2 regions of the Fructilactobacillus ixorae genome follow, and region 1 is predicted to be linked to the other one. Evidence: predicted binding sites of a transcription regulator. Region 1 holds the regulator's gene; the other holds the start of a gene.
The links. Region 1 encodes HrcA, which represses chaperone genes, less so after heat shock. Its sites were predicted from a motif close to TTAGCACTCNNNNNNNNNGAGTGCTAA; they were not measured.
Positions count from the first base shown of each region.

Region 2: groES (co-chaperone GroES) is a predicted target of HrcA. The motif match lies at 6,637-6,663, and genes of this name have one in related genera.

Region 1 covers NZ_CP097478.1:797,004-813,186, reverse strand. Annotated here, with positions in the region: gene truB (tRNA pseudouridine(55) synthase TruB) at 1-681, shown strand, start outside; gene ribF (riboflavin biosynthesis protein RibF) at 688-1,635, shown strand; gene hrcA (heat-inducible transcriptional repressor HrcA) at 1,714-2,751, shown strand; gene grpE (nucleotide exchange factor GrpE) at 2,764-3,330, shown strand; gene dnaK (molecular chaperone DnaK) at 3,355-5,202, shown strand; gene dnaJ (molecular chaperone DnaJ) at 5,334-6,467, shown strand; gene lepA (translation elongation factor 4) at 6,581-8,401, shown strand; gene M8332_RS03925 (DUF5978 domain-containing protein) at 8,599-10,686, shown strand; gene M8332_RS03920 ((S)-acetoin forming diacetyl reductase) at 10,855-11,625, shown strand; gene M8332_RS07220 (DUF805 domain-containing protein) at 11,737-11,949, opposite strand; gene M8332_RS03915 (Y-family DNA polymerase) at 12,219-13,517, shown strand; gene M8332_RS03910 (hypothetical protein) at 13,510-13,836, shown strand; gene M8332_RS03905 (hypothetical protein) at 13,842-14,210, shown strand; gene M8332_RS03900 (VOC family protein) at 14,307-14,696, shown strand; gene M8332_RS03895 (hypothetical protein) at 14,866-15,174, shown strand; gene prmA (50S ribosomal protein L11 methyltransferase) at 15,227-16,105, shown strand; gene M8332_RS03885 (RsmE family RNA methyltransferase) at 16,107-16,183, shown strand, end outside.
Region 2 covers NZ_CP097478.1:366,616-382,798, forward strand. Annotated here, with positions in the region: gene rsmI (16S rRNA (cytidine(1402)-2'-O)-methyltransferase) at 1-524, shown strand, start outside; gene M8332_RS01765 (acyl-[acyl-carrier-protein] thioesterase) at 536-1,303, shown strand; gene tsaB (tRNA (adenosine(37)-N6)-threonylcarbamoyltransferase complex dimerization subunit type 1 TsaB) at 1,300-2,025, shown strand; gene M8332_RS01775 (GNAT family N-acetyltransferase) at 2,009-2,608, shown strand; gene tsaD (tRNA (adenosine(37)-N6)-threonylcarbamoyltransferase complex transferase subunit TsaD) at 2,635-3,669, shown strand; gene M8332_RS01785 (ABC-F family ATP-binding cassette domain-containing protein) at 3,762-5,705, opposite strand; gene M8332_RS01790 (redox-sensing transcriptional repressor Rex) at 5,913-6,557, shown strand; gene groES (co-chaperone GroES) at 6,690-6,974, shown strand; gene groL (chaperonin GroEL) at 7,019-8,641, shown strand; gene M8332_RS01805 (APC family permease) at 8,779-10,617, shown strand; gene lrgB (antiholin-like protein LrgB) at 10,672-11,409, opposite strand; gene M8332_RS01815 (CidA/LrgA family protein) at 11,416-11,817, opposite strand; gene M8332_RS01820 (YigZ family protein) at 11,883-12,530, opposite strand; gene M8332_RS01825 (helicase-related protein) at 12,570-13,892, shown strand; gene M8332_RS01830 (ComF family protein) at 13,885-14,565, shown strand; gene M8332_RS01835 (ribosome hibernation promotion factor) at 14,645-15,178, shown strand; gene secA (preprotein translocase subunit SecA) at 15,341-16,183, shown strand, end outside.

The DNA of each region.
Region 1 (16,183 bases):
ACCACGGAGGATCTTGACGGAGAAATTATTGCAGAACAACCCCATTTTCAACCGCTCACGCAAGCCCAGATTAAACACGGGTTACACCACTTTGTTGGAACCATTCACCAGATTCCACCCATGTATTCGGCGGTGAAAGTAAACGGACGCCGCTTGTATGATTATGCTCGGCGGGGGGAAACGGTCACGCGTCCACAACGAACCGTGCAGGTTACGGAATTTACCCAACTTGGCGAAGCCATCGTTGACGAAGCAACCGGCACCCAAACCATCTTTTTTGAGGTTCACTGCGGAAAAGGGACCTACGTGCGCACTCTGGCCGTTGATTTCGGTCGGCTATTTGGACTTCCAGCCGTCATGTCCCAGCTCACGCGGGTGGCGAGCGGTGGCTTTGACATTCAACAAACGGTTTCCTTTGCTACCCTAGCTGCTGCTCAAGCAACTGGTCACCTAGAGGACCTAGTTTATCCGATTGATCATGCACTGCAGGCCTTTGCGCAGGTTGAGCTGACAAACGAGCAGTGGCAGCGAGTTCAGCACGGCGGCTTTCTCGCTCCCAGTGAATTGAACAGCACTGAAGCAGAGGTGGTTTTACGGTATAATGGGGAAGATAAGGCGTTATACTACTACAATGAAAAGCACCACCAGTATCAACCACAAAAAATGTTTAGTTTGGAGTAATCACTAATGCAGATTATGCAGTTAACCTATCCGCTCGCACCTGACGTACAGTTTTCCACTCCCGTAGTGTTAGCAATGGGCTTTTTTGACGGGGTGCACCAGGGACATCAGCAGGTCATCGAAAGAGCGCGGCACCTGGCTGAGCAACGGAACTTACCGTTAGCAATCTTAACTTATGATCACCATCCCGCCCTAGTTTACCAAAAATTGACCGGGGACGAGGCGCGCTATCTAACCCTAACCACAGCGAAGTACGAACGCTTTGCAGCCTTAGGGGTTGATTATGTTTACGAAGTGAACTACGACTATTCCTTTCAGGCGCAGACCCCGCAAGAATTTGTGGATAATTTTATTATTCGCATGCAGGCTCAGGTAGTGGTCGCCGGTTTTGATCATACCTACGGGGAGCGGGAGGCGGCCATGAATAATCTGACTGACTACGCCCAGGACCGCTTTACGGTGGTGACGGTGCCAGCGACTACCGTTGATGGGAAGAAGGTCAGTTCGACCCGCATTCGGCGGAATCTTAGTGCCGGTCACATTGAAACCGTGAACCGGCTATTACAACGTCCATTTCAAATTACGGGAACCGTGGTTCATGGGTTAGCCCGGGGACGGACCCTCGGCTATCCGACCGCAAACGTCCAATATGACGACCTACAACGGATGCCGGCTTTAGGTGTTTACCTGGTTAAGATGCAGATCAACGAACACTGGTATCCGGCCATGGCTTCGATTGGTAAAAACGTGACCTTTGGTGATCAAAATCCGGTGACCTTAGAGGTGCATTTGTTCGATTTTAATCAGAATCTATATGGAAAGCAGGTTGCGGTTCAGTTTTTAACCAAGACGCGTAACGAGGTTAAATACCAGGGCCCGGAAGCGTTGGTCACCCAGCTACGACGTGATGAGCAGGAAGCAAGAAAGTTTTTTAAATTGGAGCGTAATTCTTGACCTGCATGGTTATCCTTGGTACAGTATAAATGTACCTTAGCACTTGTTGATTGAGAGTGCTAAAAAGAGGTGGTGAAGATGCTCACTGAGAGACAAAATCTGATTTTGAAACACATCGTTGACGCATATTCACAAACCGGAGAACCAGTTGGTTCAAAGTATCTAGCCGATCATTTACCGATTAAGGTTAGTTCTGCGACCATTCGCAATGAAATGAGTGTGCTTAGTCACAATCATTTCATTGAACAGGTACACACTTCTTCCGGACGGGTTCCCTCTTATAAAGGATATCGCTACTATGTTGATTACCTGACGGAACCGATTCCACTAGAAATGAAAGCACGCGACTACATCACGGAAACGTTAGATGATTCGGTTAAACAGATTGATGACATCGTGAAGCAGTCAGCTGATTTGTTATCACAAATTACTGATTACACGGCGCTAACCTTTGCCCCCACGTTGCAATCTCAGGATGTGGTTGAGTCGTTTCGTCTAACTCAGATTAATCACCTGAATTTTATGGCGATTATGATGATGAAAAGTGGCTTAGTGCAGAGTCAACCGTTTCTAACCGAAGCGGCGTTGACGCCAAGTAGTAGTACGAAAGTGGAAGCTTGGTTAAACCAGCACCTACGGAATCAACCGTTAGCAGTGGTTACCCGGAGCTTGGAAAATGAAGTAGCCCATGGTGGGCAGCCCTTGGCGGACTTTACGCAAATTGTAGATGCCTTCATGATGGTTGCTAGTAAGTTACAGCATGACCAGTTCTTTGTGAGTGGTCGGAGTAATTTATTCCATGGGATGGGGGCCGAAGCCTTTGCTAACTTGAAGCCCCTCTATTCATCTTTGAGTTCCGCCGCTGACTTGGCGACAATTTTACAGCCCAGTGGTCGGGATGTTTCCGTACGCTTGGGCTTTGAATTGCCCAACGATCTATGGCGAAACTATAGTATTATTAGTGGAACTTATGATGCTGGGGAACATGGAACTGGTCGCATTGCGGTAATTGGTCCAACCCGGATGTTTTATCCCCGGGTAATGGGGCTAGTTGATGCGTTTCGTGATGAATTACAAACAAGAATTCGTAGTTATTACCATGACTACGACCAATAAAGGAGGGTTAGCATGGCCAAAGAAAAAAAGCAGCCAGCTGTCGAAGCAGCCCAAGCTGACCAACCAACTGCTACTAATCAAGTAGACCAAGCGCAACCGGATGCGGCGGCGCCAACCGAAGCTTTACAGGCCGAAGTTGATAAATTACAGCAACAGTTGGATGACAGCCAAAATGATTATTTACGGTCCCAAGCAGAGCTTCAAAACATGCAAAAACGGAACCAAAAAGAACAAAGTGAGTTGGTTAAGTATGGCTCACAAGCACTGGCTAAGGACATTGTACCCGCTTTGGATGACTTGACCAGAGCACTAAACGTGCAGGTAGACGACGAAAGCGGGCGGCAGTTAAAGACTGGGATTGAGATGGTGGTTAAACACCTGCAAAAGGCGCTCACCGACAATGACATCCACGCGATTGATGAGGTGGGAGTTAAGTTTGATCCTGAAGTGCACCAGGCAGTGCAAACCGTCCCAGCTAGCGATGAGCATCCAGCTGATACGGTCGTTCAGGTGCTACAAACCGGTTACCGACTAGCTGATCGAATTATTCGGCCGGCAATGGTAATCGTCGCACAATAAAGAAAAATAAAAGGAGAGACAACAATGGCAAGTAATAAAATTATTGGAATTGACTTAGGTACCACTAACTCAGCTGTAGCGGTTATGGAAGGTGGCAAACCCAAAATCATTACGAACCCAGATGGGTCGCGGACTACTCCTTCAGTAGTGGCTTTTAAAGACGGTGAAACTCAAGTTGGGGAAGTTGCTAAGCGGCAAGAAATTACAAACCCGAACACGGTTCGTTCCATCAAGAGTCACATGGGTGAACAAGGCTACACAGTTGACATTGACGGCAAGAAATACACGCCACAACAAATTTCAGCGATGATTTTGCAATACATTAAGGGCTATGCTGAGGATTACCTTGGTGATACGGTTACTGAAGCCGTTATTACCGTTCCAGCTTACTTTAATGATGCCCAACGGCAAGCAACTAAGGATGCCGGAAAGATTGCCGGATTAGATGTTAAGCGGATCATCAACGAACCGACGGCTGCTTCCTTGGCATATGGTTTGGACAAGCAGGATAAAGATGAAAAAATCCTGGTTTACGATTTAGGGGGTGGAACGTTTGATGTTTCGGTCCTAGAATTAGGGGATGGAGTTTTCCAAGTTCTTTCGACTAATGGTGATACACACCTTGGTGGAGATGACTTTGACCAACGGATCATTGACTGGTTAGTTGCTAACTTCAAACAAGAACAAGGCGTTGACTTATCCCAAGATAAGATGGCTTTACAACGTTTGAAGGATGCAGCTGAAAAAGCTAAAAAGGAACTTTCTGGGGTTAACCAAACTGAAATTAGTTTGCCGTTCATTGCTTCTAATGACAATGGTCCATTGCACTTGCAAACCACTTTAACGCGGGCTAAGTTCAATGAATTAACTTCTGACTTAGTTGATAAAACGAAGGTTCCATTTGAAAACGCATTGAAGGATGCTGGTTTAAGTACAAGTGACATCGATGAAGTAATCTTAAACGGTGGTTCAACACGGATTCCTGCTGTTCAAGAAGCCGTTAAGAACTGGACGGGTAAGAACCCGAACCACTCCATTAACCCTGATGAAGCGGTGGCTTTAGGGGCTGCTATTCAAGGTGGAGTTCTGACTGGAGACGTAAAAGACGTTGTGCTGTTGGATGTTACCCCACTGTCCCTTGGAATTGAAACGATGGGTGGAGTGATGACGAAGTTGATTGACAAGAACACGACGATTCCAACTTCGAAGTCGCAAACCTTCTCAACTGCTGCTGATAACCAAACGGCCGTTGATATCCATGTTCTTCAAGGTGAACGGCCAATGGCTGCTGATAACAAATCATTAGGTCGGTTCCAATTAACTGATATTCCAGCTGCGCCGCGTGGGGTTCCCCAAATCGAAGTTACCTTTGATATTGACAAAAACGGGATTGTAAACGTTTCTGCTAAGGACAAAGGAACTGGTAAGGAACAAAAGATTACGATCAAGGACTCCAATGGTCTGTCTGATGAAGAAATCGATAAGATGATGAAAGAAGCCCAAGCTAACGAAGAAGCGGACAAGAAGAAGAAAGAAGAAGTTGACTTGAACAACGAAGTTGACCAATTAATCTTCCAAACTGACAAGACTTTGAAGGACGTTGAGGGCAAGGTTTCTGAAGCAGAGATTAAAGAAGTTAAAGATGCTGAAGAAGAACTGAAGCAAGCGAAGGCTGACAACAACCTTGAAGACATGAAAGCTAAGAAAGATGCTTTGAATGAAAAGGTACAAGCAGTTGCAGTTAAACTTTACCAACAACAAGCTCAAGATGGACAAGCTGGCGCTGGCAAAGATGCTGATTCAGCTAAGCAAGGCGATGATCAGACCGTTGATGGTGACTTTCACGAAGTAAACGACGACGATCAAAAATAATTAAGCTCGTTTTAAGTTCCTAATCAGTGGGAGCTTGCCTGCCAAATGGGTGGGTAATCAAAAAGCCAAAGCCATTGTGAACGCTTTGGCTTTTTGTTTTAGAACGGGGCAATCAAACGAGGAGGATCATAATGGCAGCGAAAAATTATTACGATGTCTTAGGCGTTTCAAAGGATGCGACCGAAAAAGATATTAACCACGCCTATCGCCACCTATCCAAAAAATATCACCCGGATATTAATAAGGAGCCAGGAGCTGAAGCCAAGTTTAAAGAAATCACTGAGGCTTATGAAGTTTTAAGTGATCAGCAAAAACGGGCAAACTACGATCAATATGGTTCCGCAGATGGTCCGCAAGGCTTTGGCGGTAGTGCCGGAGGCGGCTTTAATGGCGCTGGCGGTGCTGGATTTGGGGACTTTTCGGATATCTTTAGTGATTTGTTTGGGGGCGGAGGTCGGCGTCGAGCTGATCCAACGGCCCCCCAACAAGGTGAAGATTTGCAGTACCAAATGACGTTGACCTTTGATGAAGCAATTTTTGGAAAGACAACGAAAATTAGTTACCACCGGGAGGCTGAATGTCCGGATTGTCATGGTAACGGGGCTAAACCAGGGACCCACCCAGAAACCTGTCCGGATTGTCACGGGTCTGGCCGAATTGCGCGGACGGTTAACACCCCCATGGGCCAAATGCAAACCCAAACCACTTGTCCGCAGTGTGAGGGAACTGGGAAATTAATTAAGGAAAAATGTCCAAAATGTGGTGGAACTGGGAAGATAGAAGAAAACCACGAGGTTGAAATCAAAGTTCCAGCCGGTGTTGAAGAAGGACAGCAGATGCGCCTACAGGGCCAAGGAAATGCTGGCCTTAATGGTGGACCCTACGGAGATCTGTTTGTAGTCTTTCGGGTGCTGCCAAGTCAAGACTTTCACCGGGATGGTTCCACGATTTACTACAACAAGGAAATTTCGTTTGCGGATGCAGCTTTAGGAAATGAAGTAGACGTCAAAACCGTTTATGGTGATGGCAAACTGACGATTCCAGCGGGAACCCAGACCGGGACCGTCTTTAAGCTTAAGGGCAAAGGCGCCCCCCGATTGCACAGTGATAGTAAGGGTGATGAAATGGTGCGCGTAACCGTTGTGACCCCCAAGAAATTATCGCCAGAACAAAAGTTAGCGATGCAAGCCTTTGCGGAAGCGAGTGGGGAACATCCCATTCCTGAAAAAGGATTTTTTGAAAAGTTAAAGGATAAATTAAAATAACTAGTAGAGCGAGATGGTGGTCTCGCTCTATTTGTTTCTGCGGCAACCCATTGGTATAATTAAGAAAAAACGATCGAAGTAAGAAAGCGGGAAATAACGTGGATTATAAAGCAATGCAAACTGCCCAACGCAAGATTCGGAATTTTGCGATTGTGGCCCATATTGACCATGGGAAGTCGACCCTGGCTGACCGCATTCTAGAGTTAACTGACACGGTATCGAAACGGGAGATGAAAGATCAACTATTAGATAACATGGACTTGGAACGGGAACGTGGGATTACGATTAAGTTGAATGCGGTTCAACTGAAGTACCACGGAAAAGATGGGGTTGATTATGTCTTTCATCTAATTGATACCCCGGGGCACGTTGACTTTTCGTATGAAGTTTCACGTAGTTTAGCTGCCTGTGAGGGCGCCATTTTGGTCGTGGATGCGACCCAGGGAATTCAGGCCCAAACCCTTGCCAATGTTTATCTAGCCCTAGACGACAACCTAGAAATTCTGCCCGTGATTAATAAGGTTGACTTACCGTCTGCCGAACCAGATCGGGTTAAACAGGAAATCGAAGCTGTGATTGGGCTAGATACCAGCGATGCGGTTGAAATTAGTGCGAAGACCGGGCTGAACGTTGACCACTTGTTAGCAGAAATTGTGGCGAAAATTCCGGCACCAACCGGTGAAATCGAGGCGCCCTTAAAGGGGCTGGTTTTTGACTCCATTTATGATGATTATCGGGGCGTGGTGCTTAGCGTCCGGATTTTTGCTGGAGTCGTTAAAGCGGGGGACCGGATTCGGTTGATGAACAGCGGGAGCGAGTACGAAGTGACCGAGGTAGGGGTTAACTCGCCCAAACCACTGCCGCGGGATTACCTGATGGCGGGGGACGTTGGTTATTTAACCGCTAGCATTAAGGATATTACCCAAACCCGAGTGGGAGATACGATTACGAACGTCGACGAACCGGCAGCCCAGGCTTTACCCGGGTATCGGGAAATGATTCCGATGGTTTACGCGGGGCTTTATCCAACCGATAACGCGAAGTTTGAAGATTTACGTGAAGCCCTGGAAAAACTTAAGTTAAATGATGCGTCCTTGGAATTTGAACCAGAAGTTTCTGAAGCCCTGGGTTTTGGCTTTCGGTGTGGCTTTCTGGGCTTGTTGCACATGGATGTGGTGCAAGAACGCTTGGAACGCGAGTTTAACCTTGATTTAATCACTACGGCGCCTTCGGTTACCTACCACGTAAACCTAAATGGGGGTGGCATGGTTGAGGTGGAAAATCCCGCCGAAATGCCGGATGTTTCAAAGATTAAAAACATTGAAGAACCATCTGTAAAAGCAACGATTATGGTACCGAATGACTACGTTGGGGCGGTAATGAAACTTTGTCAGGCGCGTCGAGGGAACTTTGTAACCATGGAATATCTTGATGATGCTCGGGTGAACGTTATTTACCAGATGCCCCTGTCAGAAATTATTTTTAACTTTTTCGATAAGTTAAAATCCAGTACGAAGGGTTACGCTTCCCTTGATTATGAAGTGGATGGCTATCAAGTTAGTGACCTAGTAAAGGTGGATATTCTCTTGAATGGGGATCAAGTTGACGCCCTGAGTTTTATTGCGCACCGTCAGTTTGCAGAGGATCGGAGTCGCGAGATTGTACGCAAGTTAAAGGAAATTATTCCGCGCCAAAACTTTGAAATTCCAGTTCAAGCTGCGATTGGATCCAAAATCATTGCCCGGACGAACATTAAAGCTTACCGGAAAGATGTAACGTCCCGGATTCACACCGGGGATCCCGACCGGCGGGCTAAGTTGTTAGAGAAGCAGAAACGAGGTAAGAAGCGGATGAAGGCCGTTGGAAAGGTCGAGATTCCCCAGGCGGCCTTTATGACAGTCTTGCAATCTGATACAGAACAAAATGGCGATTAAGCACAAAACCACTGACTAGGATGCTAGTCAGTGGTTTTTTCGTTAGGCCATTTTCAATGGTAATTTGGATTTCGAATTAAAAGGACACAATTAAATTTTATTACATAGTAAACCTGAAATTATGATAATTATTTTTTTGTGGTATACTGAGGGCGTTAATGATTTCTTAATAAGTTTAGTTATCGGAGTCCTGTTTTATGAAGTACAAATGGAAAATTATCTTTAGTGGGTTTGTGGTAACCCAGATGTTAGTGGCGTACCCAAAACTGATGAACGCTGACTCGGTGGCTACCCCCGCCGTTAGCGCTGCTACGACTCAGGATCAAATATCTGATCACATTGTCAATGGATCATTTGAAGATCCAGTTTTGGCTGCAAACAGTGTAAGCATCGCTTCACAAGATACGGTCCCTGGGTGGTCAACGACCGCTAGCGATCATGATATTGAGATGATGAACGGAACCGGCGGTAAGTACCATAATTTTAAGGCGGCCGTTGGTAATCAGTGGGCGGAAATTAATGCCAATGAAACTGGGGAATTATATCAAGTAGTTAAATCAACCCCCGGAACGATTATGCACTGGAGTCTATACCACGCTGGTCGAGATCAAACCGATACCATGGCTATCAACATCGGAACGTTAGCTAACCATAGCGCGGTTAGACAAGTCTCTAGTCCTGATCGAACTTGGACGCGGTATGATGGTTACTATGAAGTTCCGGCGGGGCAAACCGAGACGTACTTCGGGTTTAAGAGTGTCGCTAGTAAAGCGCCTTCGTATGGGAACTACATTGATGGGGTAGACTTTAGTGTTTATTCTAAGACCCCAATGCAACCAGTGAATGCTAAGAATGGAGAGGTTATTCCTCCTAGTGAAAATAAATTTGATTTCCCACCGGTTAACGGAAATGAAGGGGATCAAATTACGATTGATCCGAAGAACCTCCCGGATATTCCAGGTTACGATAAACCGACGGCACCGTTTACGGTGACGATTCCGGCAGAAGGAACCCCAATTGACATTCCGTACACACCGACACCGGAACCAGAAACCCCGAGTCAACCGGTGGACCAGAATGGGAACGTGATTCCCCATTCTGGGACCGACTTTCCACAATTCCCGGGTAAACCAGGCGAACAGGTGACGATTGATCCGAAGAACCTTCCTGATATTCCAGGTTACGATAAACCGACGGCACCGTTTACGGTGACGATTCCGGCAGAAGGAACCCCAATTGACATTCCGTACACACCGACACCGGAACTAGAAACCCCGAGTCAACCGGTGGACCAGAATGGGAACGTGATTCCCCATTCTGGGACCGACTTTCCACAATTCCCGGGTAAACCAGGCGAACAGGTGACGATTGATCCGAAGAACCTTCCTGATATTCCTGGTTACGATAAACCGACGGCACCGTTTACGGTGACAATTCCGGCAGAAGGAACCCCAATTGATATTCCGTACACGCCGACACCGGAACCAGAAACCCCGAGTCAACCAGTGGACCAAAATGGGAACGTGATTCCCCATTCTGGGACCGACTTTCCACAATTCCCGGGGAAACCAGGGGAACAGGTGACGATTGATCCGAAGAACCTCCCGGATATTCCTGGTTACGATAAACCGACGGCACCGTTTACGGTGACGATTCCAGCAGAAGGAACCCCAATTGACATTCCGTACACGCCGACACCGGAACCAGAAACCCCGAGTCAACCAGTGGACCAAAATGGGAACGTGATTCCCCATTCTGGGACCGACTTCCCACAATTCCCGGGGAAACCAGGGGAACAGGTGACGATTGATCCGAAGAATCTCCCGGATATTCCGGGTTACGATAAACCGACGGCACCGTTTACGGTGACGATTCCGGCAAACGGATCTCCGATTAACATCCCGTACACGCCCACTGCAGAACCAAAAACGCCAAGTCAACCGGTGGATCAGAATGGAAACGTGATTCCACATCCAGGCATTAACTTCCCGCAGTTCTCTGGCAAACCAGGGGACTGCATCACGATTGATCCAAATATTCTGCCCGATATACCTGGATATGCTAAACCCAAGAGTCCATTTACGGTGACGATTCCAGCTGCCGGAAGGGTGATTAAGTTACCATACATGCGGTCGCTCAAACAACCTGTAGTTAACCAGCACCAGCCTCAGGCGAACCAACCGATGATTCCCCAATTAGGGGATCACCGCTCGCAGTTGGTAATCACAATTGGCTTAGCATTGCTCTTGCTAGCGTTCGTAATGCTATTCTTGTTGGGATCTTAATCGAAAATCGTTTAGTGGTGGAGACTACTAAGCGCTTTTTGGTTTAGGTTTGAATGAGCAGGCAGTAGAAAATGGCGCTCATTTTTATTGTGCAGTGTTGAACAATTAGGAGTATAATCAAAGGGGATTTGTTAATTAAATTTTTAAGCTTAGAAAGTGGAGTAGAAGATGAAAAAAGTTGCCTTAATTACCGGTGCCGGTCAGGGAATTGGTGCCGCCATTGCAAAGCGGTTACATCACGATGGGTTTGCAGTGGCCCTCGTCGGTCGAACCTTAGATAAGGTGGAAAACGTAGCGCATATCATTCAAAAGGATCATGGAGACGCCCTTGCAATCAAAGCTGACGTGGCCAACCGGGAAGAGGTTTTTGCAGCTGTTCAAACTGCCTATGACCACTTTGGTGATTTGAACGTGATGATTAATAACGCGGGGGTTGCTCCCACAACGCCCATTTTAGAGGTCACCCCGGAAGTGCTGGCAGAAGCAGAACGGATTAACGTGGGTGGCACCGTGTGGGGAATTCAAGCGGCGGCGACCATGTTCAAACGGCTCAAGCACGCCGGAAAAATTATTAATGCGTCTTCACAGGCTGGGATGACCGGTAATCCGAATCTAACGGTTTACGGATCCACTAAGTTTGCGATTCGGGGGATTACGGAAACCACGGCAAAGGAGTTAGCCGATGACGGCATCACCGTGAACGCCTTTTGTCCGGGAATTGTCGAAACGCCAATGATGAATGAGATTGCCAAGCAGGTAGCGGAAAAAGCCGGCAAACCATTTGCATGGGGCATGGAACAATTTGCCAAGGACATCGCCTTGAAACGGCTTTCGCAACCAGAAGACGTGGCAGGGTGTGTTTCGTACCTTGCGGGTCCTGATTCTGATTACATGACCGGCCAATCACTCTTGATTGATGGGGGCATGGTCTTTAACTAACTACAATTAAAAAAGCTGATCCAATTTTTTTTTGGATCAGCTTTTTTTAATTCGGCGAGCTTAACGCCACCAACTCCGGCAAGTCCCCGGTAAAATTAACAAAATGAGGAGTCACAAAGTTCCAATCACCAGAATCAACTGAATCCAAAACCACCAACCAGAGTGATTGGAGTCGTGGAGCCGGCCCCTGGTAACAAAAAGCTGACCCACCCGGGCGAGGGCAACCAGAATCAGATAAACATCCGAAGCTACTTGCCCCAAAAGTGTATCTGCTAGGTTAGTAATTAGCCAGGCCGGGATTAACGCGAATAGGTAGTTAAAAATTAGGGGAATTCAGAACGCAATTAACGTTGCTGTTCCGGAAAAGTTAAAGGGGTTGTGCCCAAAATTTCGATAGGCTTTAAACATGCTCCGCCTCCTGCAAACTGGGTTTATGGTTAGTTGGGCTTCATAATTACGTACGGACTACGCCGGCACTTGTAGGATGAATCTAATTTCGTTAGATCAAAGTTGGTCAAAGGAAAAACACGTTTACAAACAGCACTAAGCACAGTACAATAATAACCGAACAAGTGTTCGGGAGGTGTGCGAACGTGAATTATCAAACCGAACCCCGCGGGGTTTATCTCTTCATTGATAACAAATCTTTTTATGCTAGTTGTGAATGTGTGGCCCGGGGCCTAAACCCGTTAACTGCGGTTCTCTGTGTTATGTCAGAAACCGCCAGTACGAACGGTGGCTTAATTCTAGCAGCCTCACCACGGGCGAAACAGTTATTTGGGTTGCATAACGTGAACCGCCAGTACGAGCTCCCCCATGACGAACGCCTCTTGTTAGTGCCACCACGAATGAATTTTTATCTGCAACAAAACTTAAAAATCAACCGGATTTTTAGTGAATTTGCCGCTGAAGCAGACATTTTACCATATTCGATTGATGAATCGCTGTTAGACGTTACGCATTCGTGGCAGCTAGCTGGGAATACGGTTCGCGAGGTTGCCGAACGGATTCAACGGGAAGTGCGTCGACGCTTAGGACTGTACGTTACGGTTGGGATTGGTGATAATCCGGTCCAGGCCAAGTTAGCACTTGATTTATATGCGAAACATGCTGCTGATTTAATTGGCGAGATTCACTATCAAGATGTGCCCACGAAGATTTGGACCATTCGGGATTTAACTGCCGTATGGGGAATTGGAACCCGGCAGGCGCAGCGACTACACCGCTTGGGCATTAATTCGATGGCGGATTTAGCTGCGGCGAATCCGTATGCACTACAACAAGAACTTGGCATCATCGGCTCTCAGTTATTTGCGACCGCCTGGGGCATCGATCGTAGTAATCTCCACGAACAATATCGACCCCGGCACCGGAGTTATAGTAACGGACAGGTACTTCCCCGTGATTACTGGCAGGCTGCTGAGTTAGAAGTAGTTTTAAAGGAACTCGCGGAGCAAGTTGCTGCCCGAATTCGCGCGCACCAACTGCAAGCAGGGTCGGTCGCCCTTAGCCTAGGGTTAGCCACTGCAAGCCGAACGGCGGGAGTACGTGGTCGGTTAGCCAAAACTCGTCGGATTGCTGCTACCGACCAAACGGCCGATTTGACGGCGACCGTGTTGGCTCTGTTTCATGAACTCTGGCAGGGTGAGGGGATTCGGCGGATTAACTTGGCGTATGGTGATTTAACCAAGGCCACCGGAATGCAGTTAGAGCTATTAGCCAATAATCAGCAACGGGTGAGACGACAGCGATTAACGCAAGTAACCGATCAAATCCGGCAACGCTTTGGGGTCAGTGCCATCTTTCACCCGCACAGCCTGTGTCCAGGTGGGACTGCGCTGCAACGTGCTGGACTAGTTGGGGGTCACAGTGGGGGAAATAGTTATGAATAAACAGTGGCTTCGGCACCAGGCTAACCAGCTCATTCAGCAAATCGGACGGGAATTTCACCCGCAACACGGGATGCGGTATTTACTGGTGATCGTTAGAGATCCCTATGCTCAGCGCTTTAATTGGTTTTTAAACGTTCAACATCCACATCAAAATCAGCGGTCGCACCCAATTGGGGTGGTACCAACCCTTGATTTACCAACCCTAGAAGCAGTTCAATACTTAGTCCGCCGGCGGTATCAATTTACGGTTGTCTATCGAAACTTTAACCAGCTGCGGTGGCCAACGACGGGCCAGTTAATTAGCCGGTCCAGGAGGTGATGTCAATGGCAATGGATGAACGACTAGCAGAACAGTTTTTCGCCCATGATTATCATGACCGGGGGATTCAGAAATGGCAGGGCTATTTTTTATCTGATCATACTCAATTATTACACCAACAACGCTGTACGGCGGTGCAACAGCAAAGGTGGGCACAACTGCCTCCTTCCGAACCAGTGCAAGTAGTGCAGACGCTCCAGCAGGCCTATCGGCATAACCAAGTGGTGACGATTACCTGGCAGCAATTCAGTGGCTTTGAAGCTCACTATCAGCAAATCCAGGGGAGAATTACCGGTTGGCAGGCAGGCAGGCTGCGGATTGGGCAGCAGTTTATTCCTCTCAATACCGTGTTAAAGTGTGATGTAAAAAAGTAGGGAGGGACCCTTTATTCTTGAAAAAAAGTAGCTTATAATGATGGTGTTCACAGTTTCACATAGTTGACATGAACTAAACCTAAAGGAGAGATAAAAATGGCATTAGATAATTACTTTACCGGAATTCAACACGTTGGAATTCCAGCCACAGACTTAGATGAAACGGTTGCTTTTTACGAAAAATTAGGCTTTGAAAAGGCCGGTGAATTTTTATACCAAGGTAATCGGTGTGCATTTATGAAGTACGGTAACTTATTGATTGAAACGTGGGAAGGTGACGAAACCGCGAAAGTTGATGGAGCCATTAACCACATCTCATTAAACACTACGGATGCCGCTGCTGCTTTACAAGCAGCCAAGCAAATGGATTTAAACTTAATTGACACGGAAATTCAAACTCGGCCATTCTGGGACAAGGGAATTAAGTTCTTCAACATCTATGGTCCGAACCACGAAAAAATTGAATTCTGTGAAATTGTAAAATAAGGGAATTCCAGAAAGCAGGCGTAGTCAATACGCCTGCTTTTTTCTGAGTTGGGTGCATTGTTTTTAATGATTATTAGGTAAATTAAATAAATCTCCTTGCCATTTTCAGATTGCTCCAGTACCATGGATAATAGGTTTAGACGAATTTTGGAAAATGGAGGTGGATAACGTGTTAGCAATGACGAAAAAGTTTTTGCGGGACAATGGTTATCATTACAAAAAGGGTTACATCCGCCCATTAATGACTCCAGAGAGTGTGTACATTTTCCGGTTTGGGAAAGATGAATTGAATAACCGGATTATTTTACGTTATGGACACGGATGGACAGGACGCCAAAAAATTAAGGAAATTGACTTGCGCTTACACAAGCAAAAACATCCGCGGATTTTCAAAACCGAGCGGATCCTGTTGAAGTATTTGAAGTCACATCTTCCGTATCACGAAGCGAAGCTGCAAAAAGCGAAAGAAGAACATTAACAAGTGAAGCATCCTCAACAGGATGCTTCTTTTTGTCAGAAGGGAAGCACACATGAGTTTAACCAAGATTCAAGTAACCACCACGAATGAAGCCGTCGCAGCGGTTAGTAATTTGCTAGTTGAGTTAGGTGCCCAAGGGATTCAAATTGAGGATCAATTACCGGGGGACCAAGTGGTCGTGGAGACGTATGTAGCTGCAGATGTTGACATCCAACCGTTGCTTGACCGCATTCAGCAAGCCTTAGCCCAGTTTGCCGATTATGGCCTTGATGCGGGAGCCGCAACGGTCACCACGCAACAAGTTGATGATCGCTGGACCACCGAGTGGGAGCATTATTATCATGCCGAACGGATTACGCGCTATCTAACGGTGGTTCCCAACTGGGAGGATTATCAGCAAAACCAACGTGATCAGCAGCTGATTCGCTTGGATCCCGGGATGGCCTTTGGAACGGGAACGCATCCAACGACCAAACTAGCGCTCCAAGCCTTAGAAATGAGCCTGCGGGGTGGTGAAACGCTCTTTGACGTGGGGACTGGATCAGGCGTGCTCAGTATTGGGGCTCGTTTATTAGGTGCCGGTGCCATTCGGGCTTTTGATAATGATCCGGTGGCGGTCGCTTCTGCCCAGCAAAATGTGGCCGCGAACTCCGGGATGCAAGATATTGAGGTCGCCACCAATAGTCTCCTTGATGGCATTTTGGGGACGGTGGATGTCATTGTTGCAAACATGTTAGCAGAAGTGTTGCATGCCTTGCTCCCACAGGTGCCGAGCCATTTAACGGAAACTGGACAGCTAATTTTATCGGGAATTTATGCTGATCAATTGGCGGGCATTCTAGCCCAACTGGACTCCCTAAAGCTAGACGTTCAGCTAACGCTGGCGCACGAGAACTGGCGGGCCTTGGTAGTAAAACGGAAAGGACAATAACGTGCAACATTATTTTAGTGAACGTCCCTTAACGGTGGGCGAAGAAGTCCCGTTATCCGCAGAAATTAAGCAACACTG
Region 2 (16,183 bases), 430 kb from region 1:
TGGTCAGTTTACCTGGGTCGACCGCTGGCTTAACTAGTTTGATTGCATCGGGGCTAAGTCCGCAGCCGTTTTTGTTTTACGGTTTTTTGCAACGGAAACCAGCAGAACAGCGACGCGAACTCCAAGGTTTACAGAATGAGACCGCCACGTTAATTTTCTACGAGGCTCCCCACCGGTTAAAGAAGACGTTAACCAACCTAGCCGAGGTGCTGGGGAATCGGTCAGCAGCCTTAGGGCGGGAACTCACTAAGAAGCATGAAGAATACGTCCGCGGAACCCTGAGTGAATTAGTGAAGTGGGCCACGGAGGAACCCGTGCGGGGGGAATTCGTGATCTTAGTGGCCGGGAATCCGGAGCCGACTTCAGCTTCCCCAGTGGTTGCCCCAACACTCTCAATCGAAGCCCAGGTGCAACAACTGGTGCAGACGGGAATGAAACCCAACCAAGCGATTAAACAGGTGGCGAAAACCAATCATTTGGTCCGCCAGGATGTCTATAATCGCTTTCATCAGCTTGATAAATAGGAGAAAAGGTCATGTCAGCTTCCATTTTTTCAGAGAACTACAAGATTGCGAACTTTCAAACGGGAATTCACGGGAAAGTGACGTTGCAATTTTTAATTGATAGCTTTATTCAGGTTTCAGAGGATGAATCTGTCGGCCTGTCCGTTGGAATTGATGACGTTCAGGAGACGGGGGTGACGTGGATTGTCGTGCAACAAGATCTACACATTAACCGCTTACCGAAGGCGAACGAACGGGTCCGCATTGAAACCCAGGCGACGGCCCACACGAATTACTTTGCGAAACGGGTGTACCGCATTTATGACCACGCGGACCATTTACTGGTGGATGTTAATAGCCTGTGGGTGATGATGGATTTGAAGACCCGAAAAATGGTTAAAATTAACGAAGCCATGACGAAACCGTTTGGTAGTGAACACGTGAAACGGTTACCGCGTCTGACCAAAATTCCTGGACTGATTGGTCCGGCAGAGTGGGAAATGACGTATCCGGTGTTATTTAGTGACATTGATTTTAACGGTCACGTTAGTAACACGCACTACGTGGGCTGGATGACGAACACGTTACCCTTTGAATTTTTGCGGGACTACCTGCCAACTGAATTTAGCATTAAGTATGTCGATGAGGTCCGGTACGGCGATCAGGTTACGAGTCAAGCCCAATTGTTAACGGCGGACCGAACTCCGGTTACCATCCACCAGATTACCGTGGGCGACCAGATTCGTGCTACCGCGCAGATTAAATGGACAAAGATTACACCAAAGAAGGCGGAGGAATGAAGACTTTAGCAATTGACACTTCGAATCAACCGTTAACCGTCGCGGTCGTTGACGGTGATCGGGTGCTTGCGACCACGACCATTACAACTCAACGAAAACACGCGGCCTATGCAATGGAAATTGTGGAGCGCTTGGTTAAACTAGCTAAGTTAACTCCGGCGAATTTAGAGCGGGTTGTGATTGCCAATGGACCAGGATCCTATACGGGGTTACGGGTAGCCGTGACGATTGGGAAGGTGCTTGCGACCACCCTCGGCATTGAATTGGTGACCGTGTCTAGCCTACAAACCTTGGTGCTCAACGTCACGGCGGAACAGCACCTGGTCGTACCCCTGTTTGATGCCCGGAACGAGATTTTGTTCACGGCCGTCTACCGGACGAGTCCGACGGGGCCAAAACTGGTTGTGCCAGAGCAACACGTAGCGTTAGCTGATTGGCTACAACAACTCCAGCAGTTTACTGAACCGCTGACCCTAGTGGGTTCAGACGTTCCAAAGTTTTTGACCCAGTTTCAGGAGCAACTGAACGTCCCAGTACGAACGGTAGCGGGCATTAACAATTTGCCTCAGGCAAGTCAATTGGCCATGTTCGGGGAACGACAAACGCCCGTTTCAGCCGTCGACCAGGTGGTTCCGAACTACCTACGGATGACCCAGGCAGAGGCAGAATGGCAGCGCAAGCACCCAGGAGAGGGATCGACAGGCTATGTTGAACAAGTTTAAAGAGTGGTATCGTAAAAACATTAATGACAAACAAGCGAATCGGATTGACGAGGCCCTTGATTTTAAAAATCGGATTGTGGAAATTTGTGGGATGAAGTATTTTCTCGGGAAGGGGTCAATGACCGACTTGCCGGACCTAATTAAGGTTGACCGGGAAGCTTACGGGAAGCAGGTGAAGTGGAGTCCCAAACGGTTTCAGGCGGGGTTGAAGAACCGTGATAATCGGTTTTATCTGATTTTGCGGCATGACGATGAGTTAGTTGGCTTCATCTGCATTATGATTTCGCGCCAGCAAACCTGCTGTCACATTGAAAACCTGGCCATTTTACCGCAGTTTCAAAAGCGGGGATTAGGCTACTTTTTGACGACGACCATCATTGAACGAGCGCGAGAAATGGGCCTGCACTGTGTGATTTTTACGTGCCGAAAAAGTAACGAAAAATCCCAGAGCTTGGTTCAGGACCTGGGGTTTGTCAAGGTGGATGAGAAACCGGATTACTTTGACGATGGCGAAGCCGCCGTTGACTACCGGTTGCATTTAGATAAACGAAACTACTTAGCGGCCAACAATTTTGGACGTTAAATTAGAACGACAGAAGCGGTGAAAACATGGAAGCACAACCGAGTTTAATCCTCGCCTTTGAAACTAGTTGTGACGAAACTAGTGTGGCAGTTATTAAGGATGGTAACGAGATTTTAAGTAACGTGGTGGCAACCCAGATTAAGAGTCACCAACGGTTTGGTGGGGTCGTTCCCGAAGTGGCCAGTCGGCATCACATTGAACAAATTACGATTTGTTTGCAACAAGCCCTGGATGAAGCTCACGTCACGTACACGGACCTAACCGGAGTAGCAATTACATCCGGACCCGGGCTGGTTGGTTCATTATTAGTCGGCATTACGGCAGCAAAGGCTGTTGCCTGGGCGCACCAACTCCCCCTCATTCCGGTGAATCACCTTGCGGGTCACATTTACGCGACTAACTTTGTGCAGCCGGTGCACTTCCCCGCGCTAGCGCTGGTTGTGTCTGGCGGGCATACGGAATTGGTTTGGATGCCGGCTGAGGGTGAGTTTAAAATCATTGGGGAAACCCGTGATGATGCCGCTGGAGAGACTTATGATAAAATTGGGCGCGTGTTGGGGATTAATTACCCCGCCGGGCCGACCGTGGACCAGTGGGCGCACGCTGGTCACGAAACCTTCCAGTTTCCCCGTGCCATGATCAAAGAAGATAACCTTGACTTTAGTTTTAGTGGGTTAAAAAGTGCGTTTATTAATACGGTTCACCACGCGGACCAGGTTGGCACCTCGTTGAATAAACAGGATTTGGCCGCTAGTTTTCAAGCCGCGGTAATCGACGTGTTGGTCACAAAGACCACTGAAGCGTTGGCACAGTATCCGGCCCAGGAATTTATCTTAGCCGGTGGGGTAGCTGCAAACCAGGGGTTGCGGGCGGCACTCCAGGCAGCGGTTACTGCCAAGGGAGTTCCCTTTGTGATGGCTCCGCGCAAGCTGTGTGGCGATAACGCCGCGATGATTGGAGCGGCCGGCGCCATGTTGCAACGCCATGGTGCTCACGCGGATATGAGTTTGAATGCTGAGCCCGGGCTGGAATTTGAGTGGGAAGCAGCTGCTCCGCACTAATCGAAAGCCAATTTAGCCGCTGATAACAAGTTTTTTTAATTAGTAGTAACTAAAAATCCCGTCCCAACATGACCGTGCTGGGACGGGATTTTTTATGGTTCATCTAAGGCTTCTAGGTCTAAGCTTGCCGCTTCCCACTGGGATTCAACCGTTTGTTGGGTAGCTTGCAGTTCGTTTAACTGGGTTTGCAGTTCACTGCTCTTTGTAGCATCCTGATAATTTTCTGGTTTGGTCATGGCCGTTTGGACGCTTTGGATTTGCGTTTCGAGGTGACCCAGTTGGGTTTCTAGATCCTGAATGGTGCGGGCTAACTTTCGTTGCTGTCGTTGGATGTCCTTTTGACGTTGAAATTGCTGCTTTTGGTCGGAAACAGGGACAGTGGAAACGGGTTGCTGTGGCTGTTCATGCGCCGCAATTTCTGCTTCCTCCGCTTTTTTAGCCCGGTAATAATCGTAGTTACCCATATAGGTAGCTGAGCCCGTGGCGCTCAGTTCAACGATGTGGGTAGCCAACTTGTTGATGAAATACCGATCGTGAGAAACAAACAGAATTGTTCCCTGAAAGTCCAGGAGGGCTTTTTCTAAGACGTTAATGCTATCGACGTCGAGATGGTTAGTTGGTTCATCTAGGACTAAAAAGTTATCCTGTTCCATAGATAATTTGGTTAATAATAGGCGGGCCCGTTCGCCCCCTGAAAGATTGGCAACTCGTTTTTCCACTGCTGCACCACTGAAGAGAAAGCTCCCGAGGATGGAGCGGATGTCACCTTCGGGAGTGGTCGGGTAATCATCCCAGAGTTCGTGGAGCACGTCCTTTTCGGGATGCAGGCGAGCCTGTTGCTGGTCGTAATAGCCGATCTGGACTCCGGTTCCAAAGCGAATCGTACCCTGAAGTGGGGGCAGCTCCCCCACAATTGTTTTTAGTAAGGTTGATTTTCCCACCCCGTTGGGACCAAAGATGGCAACACGTTGTTGCCGTTTTAAGTGCAGGTTAATTGGGTAACTCAGCTCTTGGTGGTAGCCAATCCCGAGGTTTTCGACGTCTAAGACGACCTCCCCACTTTTGCGAGCGGGTTGAAAGTGAAAGCGAGCGGTGGCCCGTTGCCGACTGGGTTTTTCCACCCGGTCGAGCTTGGCGAGTTGTTTTTGCCGTGACTGGGCCCGTTTGGTAGTGGAGGCCCGCACCAGGTTTTTCTGGATAAACTCCTCATCTTTTTTAATTTGGTGTTGCTGTTTTTCGTATTTCTTAGCAGCCAGAGCCAACTGGTGTTCCTTTTCGGTTACAAAGAAACTGTAATTTCCGGCGTAGTCGGTTAACCGGCCGTGGTCTAATTCATAAATGCCCGTTACCGTCTGATCGAGAAAATAACGATCGTGAGAAATAATTAGAAACGCCCCGGCGTAGGACTTTAAAAAGTTTTCTAACCAGGCCGTCGTCTCCATATCAATGTGATTGGTCGGTTCATCCAGTAAGAGCAGGTCGGGCTTTTCGAGTAGCAGTTTAGCTAATGCTACGCGGGTCTGCTGGCCACCCGATAGTTCACTGATGGGGCGAGCTTGGTCGGCGGGGCTAAAGCCAAACGCACTCATAATGGTCCGAATCTCAGCGTGGTAGCCGTAGCCGTTGTTTCGCGTAAAGTCGGCTTGCAACTGGTCGTAAGTTTTGGAAACGGCGGCTAGTTGGGCCGGATCCTGGTTCACGGCCGGCTGACTCATCTGGTCTTCGAGTTGATGGAGCTTGGCTTCCATTTCCTGTAAGCCTTGAAACGGCAGCTCTAACTCGGCTTGAATCGTTCGGTCGGAATGAAGCCCTGTATTTTGGGGTAGGTAGCCAATCGATAAGTTTTGCTTAGTGGTTACGGTCCCAGAGCTAATCGTTTGGGGCTCAACCAACATTTTTAACAGGGTTGATTTTCCTGCGCCGTTTTGGCCGACTAACCCGAGATGACTGTGGTCATTAAGGGTTAAATTAAGATCCTCAAAGATTGCCACGCCATTAAATCGTTTGGTCAGGTGTTGTGCCTGTAAGATAATCATGGTGATTCCTCCTGTCGTCATCTTATCATATTTTTAGTCGTGATTAGGCCGGCTAGTTTGCACCGGTAGGGTAGACTGGAATGGGGAAAACCCGGATTTGTGGTTCGCGGAAGTTGGCTAGTACTAACCAAAAAATTCACAAACTTTTAGTTTGTGGTAGAATGGTAAAAGTGAAGGTACGACTAATTTTAAGGAGGAAACTAGCTAATGGCAGAAGTGAAAATTCCCCGTGCAACTGCAAAGCGCCTGCCGCTCTATTATCGCTATTTAAACATTTTACATGACGGGGGCAAAACACGGGTCTCATCGACTGAACTAGCTGATGCCATTCACGTGGATTCAGCGACCATTCGTCGGGATTTTTCCTACTTTGGGGCCCTTGGGAAACGAGGTTACGGGTATGACGTTGACAACCTATTAGAGTTTTTCAAGAACATCCTCCACCAAGACCGGCTGACCAACGTAGCTCTAGTGGGAGTCGGGAATCTTGGTCACGCCCTGTTGAACTTTAATTTCCATCAGGATAGCAACATTCGGATTTCCGCGGCGTTCGATGTGAATCCAAAGAACGTAAATACGATTCAGGGGGGTGTACCCATTTACCCGATGGATCAAATGATTAACCAGCTCCGGGATCAACAAATCAGTGTGGCGATTCTAACCGTTCCGGCGAAGGTGGCCCAAGACGTTGCTGATCAAGTTTCGGAAGCCGGGGTAAAGGGGATTTTAAACTTTACGTCTCGGCGCTTGGATGTTCCTGATGACATTCGGGTGCACAACGTGGATTTGACCAACGAATTGCAAACCCTCATTTACTTTATTGATCACTATGATGACACAACCGAGGAATAGGAGTTACTGATGCAGTAACTCTTTTTTTGAAACTAAATTCTTGCATTTTTATAGCAGGGGGATTATATTAATAATGTAATTAGCACTTGATGAGTTTGAGTGCTAAAAAGTTACTTTATTGGAGGGATTAAGATGTTACAACCAATTGGAGATCGGGTTATTATCGAAGTAGAAGATCAACCAGAAGAAACAGTGGGGGGGATTGTCCTCGCAGACAACGCGAAGGAAAAACCAACCCAAGGCAAGGTCATTGCTGTTGGAGCCGGACGGGTGCTTGACAGTGGCGAACGGGTCGCTCCAGTAGTTCAGGAAGGCGACAACGTGATGTTTGATAAATACGCCGGCACCAAGGTTAACTATGCAGGTCAAGAGTACTTGGTCATGCACGAAAATGACCTCTTAGCAATCGTAAAATAAGCGTAACAACGGAACACAAATAAAATCAACATGAGGTGATTAAAATGGCTAAAGAGCTTAAATTTTCAGATGACGCACGGAGCGCAATGCTCAAAGGTGTTGATAAATTAGCTGATACAGTTAAAACGACAATGGGGCCCAAGGGTCGTAACGTGGTTTTAGAAGAAACGGCTGGCGATCCAACCATTACTAACGATGGGGTAACGATTGCCAAGGCAATTAGTTTACCAGACCACTTTGAAAACATGGGAGCTAAGTTAGTTTCTGAAGTAGCTTCTAAGACGAACGATGTTGCTGGGGACGGAACCACTACTGCAACTGTTTTGACCCAAGCAATTGTCAAAGAAGGCATGAAGAACGTCACGGCCGGTGCTAACCCGGTTGGTGTACGGCGGGGAATTGAAAAAGCAACTCACGCCGCTGTGGACAGTTTACGGAAGATGAGTCACAAGGTTGAAAACAAAGACGACATTGCTCAAATTGCCTCCATTTCTTCCGCTAGTAAAGAAGTTGGAAGTTTGATTGCGGAAGCCATGGAAAAGGTTGGTAACGATGGGGTAATTACCATCGAAGACTCCAAGGGAGTGGAAACCAGCTTGGACGTGGTTGAAGGAATGGAATTTGATCGTGGTTACATGTCCCAATACATGGTTACTGATCAAGAAAAGATGGAAGCCGATCTCGATAATCCATACATCTTAATTACTGACAAAAAGATTAGCAACATGCAAGACATCATGCCCCTCTTACAATCAGTCGTTGAACAAGGTCGAGCACTGTTAATCATCGCCGATGACATTGGTGGTGAAGTATTGCCAACCTTGGTCTTGAACAAGATGCGAGGAACGTTTAACGTGGTTGCCGTGAAAGCCCCTGGCTTTGGTGACCGGCGGAAAGCCCAATTACAAGACATCGCCACGTTGACGGGCGCAACTGTCATTAGTGATGACTTAGGCTTTGACTTGAAAGATACGACCGTTGATCAACTTGGTCAAGCTAATAAAGTAAACGTTACGAAGGATAAGACAACCATCGTAGAAGGCAAGGGTGACAAAGAAGCCATTGCTAAGCGAGTTGCTGAAATTAAGGGTCAAATTTCAACGACTAACTCTGAATTTGATAAGGATAAGTTACAAGAACGGTTAGCTAAGTTAGCTGGTGGAGTAGCCGTTATCAAAGTTGGAGCTGCAACCGAAACGGAATTAAAAGAACGCAAGTACCGGATTGAAGACGCTTTGAATGCTACCCGGGCTGCTGTTGAAGAAGGGTTCGTTCCTGGTGGAGGCACTTCCTTCATCAACATTCTAGCTGATGTCGCTGCCGTTGATGCCGATGGCGACGAACAAACGGGAGTTGACATTGTGCGTCGGGCTCTGGAAGCTCCAGTTAAGCAAATTGCTGAAAACGCCGGAGTGGATGGCGCTGTAATCGTTGACCACTTGAAACAAGAAAAACCAGGAGTTGGTTACAACGCTGCTGATGGCAAGTATGAAGACATGATTGCCGCCGGAGTTGTGGACCCAACCAAGGTTAGCCGGTCAGCCTTACAAAACGCTGCTTCAGTTTCTTCATTGTTACTTACGACGGAAGCCGTAGTTGCTGAAGAACAAAAAGAAGACAGTAACGACAACCCAGGAATGCCGCAAGGAATGCCTGGAATGATGTAATTTAAATTACCAAATTAAAAGGGAAGTTTACGTAAGTAAACTTCCCTTTTGCTGTTGTCGCGAGCTGGGAGTCGGAGTATAGTAGCAGGTGTATTAAAATGCTAGGAAGCAAATTCAAGATATAGGAGTAAAGTTTCATGTGGCGATATTTAAAGCGTTTAATTATTGGCCGACCACTGAAAAGTACTGATGAAGCCGGGCAATCCCTGACGAAATTTAAGGGCTTGGCGCTCTTGTCGTCAGATGCCTTATCCTCAGTGGCCTACGGGACGGAACAAATTACGGTAGTCTTGATTACGTTATCGACCGCCGCCCTCATGTATCAAATGTGGGTTGCGTTGCTAGTGTTAGTGTTACTAGCAGCTATTACCCTGTCGTATCGTCAAATCATCTATGCTTATCCCTCTGGTGGGGGGGCGTACGTGGTTGCACGCACTAACTGGGGGGAAGGCGCTGGTCTAGTTGCCGGAGGCTCTCTGCTGGTTGACTACATGTTAACCGTGGCGGTTTCGACCACCTCTGGAACGGAAGCCATTACCTCTGCCATCCCGAGTCTCTATCACTATCAGGTGCCGATTGCGGTGCTAATCGTTCTATTTATCATGGTTTTGAACCTACGGGGAATGCGTGATTCAGCCGCGTTTCTGGTCATCCCGGTGTACTTCTTTATCCTAATGATTATTTTGATGATCATCATCGGTGGCTATAACATTCTGACCGGCAAAATTGCGTACCACGCGGCTGCTCCGCTGAATGCTTCGGTGAAGGGCATGACATTGCTGCTCTTCTTTAAAGCCCTTTCAGCCGGATCAGCATCCTTGACTGGAGTGGAAGCCATCAGTAACGCCGTTCCTAATTTTAAGCAGCCTAGTCGGAAAAATGCGGCGAATACGTTGGCATTGATGGCCATTATTTTGGCGATTTTCTTTGGTTCCATCACCTGCTTAAGTTACTACATGGGCATTATTCCCAACGTTAAGGATACCGTGTTGTCCCAAATCGGGAGCGGTGTCTTTGGCCACGGGTTCTTCTATTATATGTTGCAACTTGCGACGGCTCTAATTCTAGCGGTTGCTGCTAACACGGGATTCTCGGCCTTTCCAATCCTGGCCTACAACATGGCGAAGGATAAGTATTTACCGCACGCCTACCTGGATAAAGGGGATCGGCTCGGTTATTCTAACGGGATTATTTCATTGGCGATTGGAGCCATCACGTTGATTTTGATTTTCAACGGGAAGACCAATCTGTTGATTCCACTATATGCCGTCGGGGTGTTTGTTCCATTCACCCTGTCACAGTCAGGGATGATTGTGCACTGGTTCCATCATAAAGAAGGTTTCTGGCCGGGTAAGATGTTCATTAACCTAATTGGAGCTGGGATGTCCTTGATGCTGGTAGTCATCCTGTTTGCCCTCCGCTTTAGGGACGTTTGGCCGTACCTGATCATCATGCCGTTGATTTTGTACATGTTTTATCGGATTCACAACCACTATCAACAAGTGGCCCGTCAGTTGCGGATTGATAACAAGGATGCTGCGGCCCAGATTCGCAAGTACGATGGCTCAACGGTGATTGTGTTGGTAGGAAACGTGACGCAAGTTACCCGTCAGGCGATTAGCTATGCCACTTCGATTGCGAACCAGGTGGTTGCCGTCCACGTCTCCTTTAATTCTGATCCGGAGAGTGAAAAGAAAATTGAGGACCAGTTTAAGCATGAATATCCAGACATTCGGTTTGTTAACATTCACACTTCATACCGTTCCCTCAACGATCCGGTGCTCCGGTTCTGTGACGTAATTGCCCGTAAGGATGATGAGATTAACTACTCTACAACGGTGCTTGTCCCGCAATTTGTGCCTCGGCACCATTGGCAACAAGTCCTGCATAACCAAACGGGACTGCGGCTTCGAGCAGCGCTTAATTCGCGGCAAAACATCATTGTCTCAACCTATAACTATCACTTAAGTAATTAAAAAGCCCCACAAAAAAACCGTTCGGTTCGCCGAACGGTTTTTTATATGATTAATTTATAGGTGAACCAGGTTAGCAAAGAGGGGCACAACAATGTCCACCACGATTGAGATAATGACTACCGAAATGGCAGCCATGGAACCCTGCACTTCACCCAGTTGGAGAGCCTTCGCCGATCCTAACGTGTGCCCGGCTGTTCCCAGGCCTAGCCCCACACCGATTGGATTTTTGAGGTGGAAAATTTTAATTAACCAGTCCCCAATGGCGTAAATGATGACGGCGTTCAAAATGCAGGACATCGCGGTTACGGCAGGAATGCCGTGAATCCCAGCGGCAATTGGCATCGCCACGGCCGTGGTAGCCGCCTGCGGGAGCATGGAAGCAATCCCAGCGTTGTTAAGCCCGAGGAGCTTTGAGACAAAGTACATGATGACGACTGAAATGGTCAGCCCAATCACCAAGGCCAGGATGATTTCTATCCAGTACTTCTTCACAATGTCATTGCGTTTGAACAGGGGGATGGCAAAGGCAATCGTAGCGGGATACAAGAACCAGAAGATGATGTCACCACCTGGCTTGTAAAGGTTTTTGTAAACCCAGACGACGTCGAGATTAGTTACCTTGGCCAGTAACCAGAGCAAGAACACGCCTAGCACCATGCTGACAAAGAGCGGTTGGAAGAGGAAAAAGCCCTTGGTCTTTTTAAACAGCACCGTTCCGATTAGATAGACGACGAGCGAGAGAGCGATTCCAAACATCGGCGTCCCCAAGAATTTTAATAATTCAGCTTGCATATGTAACTACTCCTTTCCGGGAAAGAGGCGCTGGCGCAGCCAGATGAGGGCTGTGGCTACGAGGGCCACCGAAACTAGCATGACGACCGTTGAGATGATAATCATGACGATCATTTGGAGTCCCGAATGCCTCATGATGTTCAGGTCGGCTGCCAGTTGAATCCCAGAGGGAACAAAGAGAAAGGCCAAGATGCTAATCAAGAAGTTACCGACCTTTTCCACGTGAACAGGTTTGATCAGGCGGAAAGTAAGGAGGAGATACAGTAGGATTAACCCGATGACCGGTGCTGGAACCGGGAAATTTGCGGGAAACAGGGCCGAAATTAAGTAGGAAACAAATAAAATCACGGCATAAATCCCCATTTGCACTAAAATGGTGGCCGCTGGTTGTGCATCTTTAGATGACATGAAAAAACTCCCTTCAATTGTGATTTGTTTCACTACCATTATACCAAAGCCCCCGTGAAACGCAATTAGGCTTGCGGTCGTTTCACGGGTTGTTCGACGAATTGCGGTCCCGCGCTGTGGATGGTGACATTGCCTGCCAGGTAGTTAGTTAAAGCTGTTTGGAGGGGTTCCAATTGATCCTGGGCGACCGAAGTGGTGACGGTCACCTCCGTTTGAAAATCCACGTTTTGAATTTCAAGGTGATGGGTATTTAAAAAATAGGTTAATTGATCATAGTTTTTGTAACTCACGCTAATTTGCAAGCATTCGTGCTGGACGATGGCGACGATTCCGACGGCCGCAATGACTTGGGACGTGGCGTTACTGTAAGCCCGAATCAGCCCCCCAGCGCCAAGCTTAATGCCCCCAAAGTAACGGGTCACGACGACGGCAACGTCATGGAGGTGTTCCTGCTTAAGGACCTCTAAAATGGGAACTCCTGCCGTTCCGCGGGGTTCACCGTTATCACTTTCCCGTTGCACGTGGTCGTCTGCCCCAAGGAGGTAAGCAAAGCAATTGTGGGTGGCTTTTTTGTGCTCCGTTTGGATGCGGGTTAGAAAGTGCGCGGCTGCTGCCTCGCTCTGAACGCGGGCAACGTTAGCAATAAACTTAGATTTTTTAATTTCTAGGGTATGGGTGCCTGCGTGGGTGATGGTTAAAAATGGTTGTGTCATAAGAAGGCTCCTTTCCGTATCTCTGGTAGAGGTGAAGTTATGAATGAGCTTGATTTGGCGGGTCGATTAGTACCCGTGACTGCCGAGCAACAGCGGGAATGGGCCAGTGAGGCTAGGATTAAACTAACTCCCGCGTTGCAGGTATTATCCACTGTTATTCATTGTAACCGATGCCACAATGATTGTGAAAAGTCAGTCAGTCGGTTGCCGACCGGGGACTATTACTGTCGGAACTGTATTAACCTCGGTCGGCTCGACAGTTCCATGGCGCTAGCGACTAGGGCGGAACCAAATGCGTTTCAAGTTGAAAAGCCCCCGGTGTTAGCCTGGGCTGGCAAGTTAACCCCCGGCCAACAAAGCTGTGCAGCCCAGATTCAGCAGGGCTTTCAAACCCACCAATCCCAGTTATTGTGGGCGGTGACGGGGGCTGGTAAAACCGAGATTTCGTTTGTCGGGCTTGCCTGGGCACTGGAGCAGGGACTACGGGTTGCAATTGCATCGCCCCGGGTTGACGTTTGTTTAGAACTCTTTCCGCGCTACCAGGCGGCATTTCCCACCATTTCCATGGTGCTCTTGCATGGGCAACAGCAAACACCATACTCGTATCAGCAACTAACCATCTGTACGACCCACCAGTTACTGCGCTTTCAGGCCGCGTTCGATGTGTTAATCTTGGACGAAGTGGATGCGTTTCCCTATGCCGGTAATCCGACCTTGGCGATGGCCACCCAGCGTGCGGTGAAATCACAGGGCGCGTTACTATTAATGACGGCAACGCCCAGTCGCCGGTTACAACGGGAGTATCGGGGCCGCATTGCCTACTTACCGCGTCGGTTCCACGGCTTCCCGTTACCCCAACTGCGGTGGCGATTGGCTTACCGCTGGCGCCACCAGCTGGAACGGGGCTGCTTACCGGGGGTCTTAAAGCGGCTGGTGCAACAGAAGATGCAGGCCCAGCAACCCTTTTTGCTGTTTGTGCCCCGGATTCGCGATCTGGCGGTGATCGATGCCTACCTCACGAAGCGGTTTCAAGACCGAGGACAGTGGGAAACCGTGTACGCAGGCGATGAAGCGCGGCTTGCTAAGGTGAATAAAATGCGGCAACGGGAGGTTTTGTTTTTAGTGACTACGACCATTTTGGAACGGGGCGTGACCTTTCCTGGGATTGACGTGATTATTTTAGGAGGCGATGACCGAGTCTTTTCGGTGCCCTCACTCGTGCAAATGGCAGGCCGAGTTGGGCGGAAAGCTACTCGTCCAACGGGGACCGTGGATTGCATTGTGGCGGCCTACACCACCAATGTCATTCAAGCTAGGCACCAAATTGCCCAGATGAATCGGCGAGCGCAATCCCATGCGTGAGCAGTGTTTGTGGTGTGCGCAACCACTACAGCAGCAGTTACCAATTGCGTTTTTGCTTAGTTTTAGACCATATCAAGTTCCGGATTTATGTGCGAAGTGTGTTCGCCTGTTTGCACGACCAACTGGGCCCCAGTGTCCGCAATGTGGTCGGTTTCAAGCCACGACGAGTCGGTGCTCGGAATGTCAGTGGTGGAACCAAAGGATGGCAGTGCCGTTAGTAAACCAGGCGTTGTATCCGTATCACGGCTTAATGCAAACCTACCTGGAGCGGTATAAATTTCAGGGCGATTATGCGCTGCGTTCCTTGGTGAAGGCCGCGGTTGTACAGGTATGTCAAAGGGAACAGGAATTAATCGTTCCGATTCCACTAGCTCCCACGCAGCTAGCGGTGCGGAAGTTTAATCAGGTAACTGGATGGTTAACGGACGTTGCGTTCGTCTCCGCGCTCATGGCAAAGCCGAAATTGGTGAGCCAACATCAACAAACTCGCCAACAACGATTAGTGGGCTGGCAACCATTTGCGCTTAATCCGAGCACCGCAGCACAACTCCCGGGGACCCGAGTTTGCTTGGTCGATGACGTGTATACAACGGGACAAACTCTACACCAAGCCCAGCGGTTGCTTTTGGCAGCAGGGGTGCAGGGAGTTCGCAGTGTGACATTGGCCCGGTAATTAATTGTTATTTGAGTGAATATTAACTATAATAAAGGTTGAGTGTGAAATAGTGGCAAGCAAAAAGGAGATCCGGATTATGTTATCATTTAATGTTCGTGGCGATGACGTCGATGTTACCCCTGAGGTACGGCAAACAATTGAGCAGCAGGTCGAACAGCTTAATGCGGAACTAGCAGAGGGTGTCGATGCGGTAGCACACGTTAATTTAGTTGGATATCCGGATCAACTGATTAAGGCTGAAATTACGATTATCTTTCCGTTTTTATTACTTCGCGGAGAGGCAACTAGCAACCAGCTCAAGACGAGCGTTGCAAATGCGGTTGAGCAAATCATGGCACAAATCAAGCGCTACCGTACGAACGTTAACCACCATGCCGAACAAGTGGGTCACACGCCGCTATTTAAGCCGGAGGAGACGCCGGCGGTCACCCTTGATGTGGTTCGGAAAAAACGAATCCCGTTAAAGCAGCTGGATTCAGAAACTGCGATTTTACAAATGAACTTACTGAATCATGATTTTTACGTATACAAAGACATTAATAATGAAACGATTAACATCATTTACCGGCGTAACGATGGTCACTACGGTCAGATTACAACGGAAAGTTAATGTTTGGTAATCGAAGAGCTCTCAAAAACTTATTTTTGGGAGCTTTTCTTTTCTAAGCATAATTAAACTGATTTTAATTAAAGTGGGAAAATGTTAAAATTAAAAGTATGTAGACAACCGGTGACAAGAAATTCAAATGGAAACAATGAGGAGATTTAAAGCATGGCAACGAACGTATTAAAAAAATGGGTCGAAAGCGATAAGCGGCGCATCAAACAACTGGGCCAGCTTGCCGACCAAGTGAGCGCTTATTCAGAAGAATATCGCAACCTGAGTGATGCCGACTTACAGGCCAAAACCCCCGAATTCAAGGAACGCTACCAACAAGGGGCTAGTTTAGATGATTTACTGCCCGAAGCCTTTGCAGTCGTCCGGGAGGGGGCCCGCCGGGTCTTAGGTATGACCCCGTTCCGGGTACAAATCATGGGGGGGATTGTGCTCCATGAAGGAAACATTGCTGAAATGAAAACCGGGGAAGGAAAAACCCTGACGGCTACGATGCCGGTTTACCTGAATGCTTTATCAGGCAAAGGGGTCCACGTGGTGACGGTTAACGAGTATCTGTCGGCCCGGGATGCAGAACAGATGGGAGAATTATATAACTGGTTAGGACTCTCGGTCGGGGTGAATACCGCTGAAAAGAATCCAGAGGAAAAACGGGCTGCCTATAACGCTGACATTACGTACTCCACTAACAGTGAAATTGGCTTTGACTATCTGCGCGATAACATGGTGGTTTACAAAGAAGACCGGGTGCAACGCCCCTTAAACTTTGCGTTAGTTGATGAAGTAGATTCAATTCTAATTGATGAGGCGCGGACGCCGTTGATTATTTCTGGACAAGCCCAGGGGGCCAACGAACTGTATCGCCAGGCCGATCGCTTTGCCAAAACTCTGACGGCAAAGGATGATTTCAAGGTTGATTTGGAAACCAAGACGGTTTCGTTAACCGAACTGGGGATCCAAAAGGCCGATCAATTCTTCAACTTAAAGAACATTTATGAC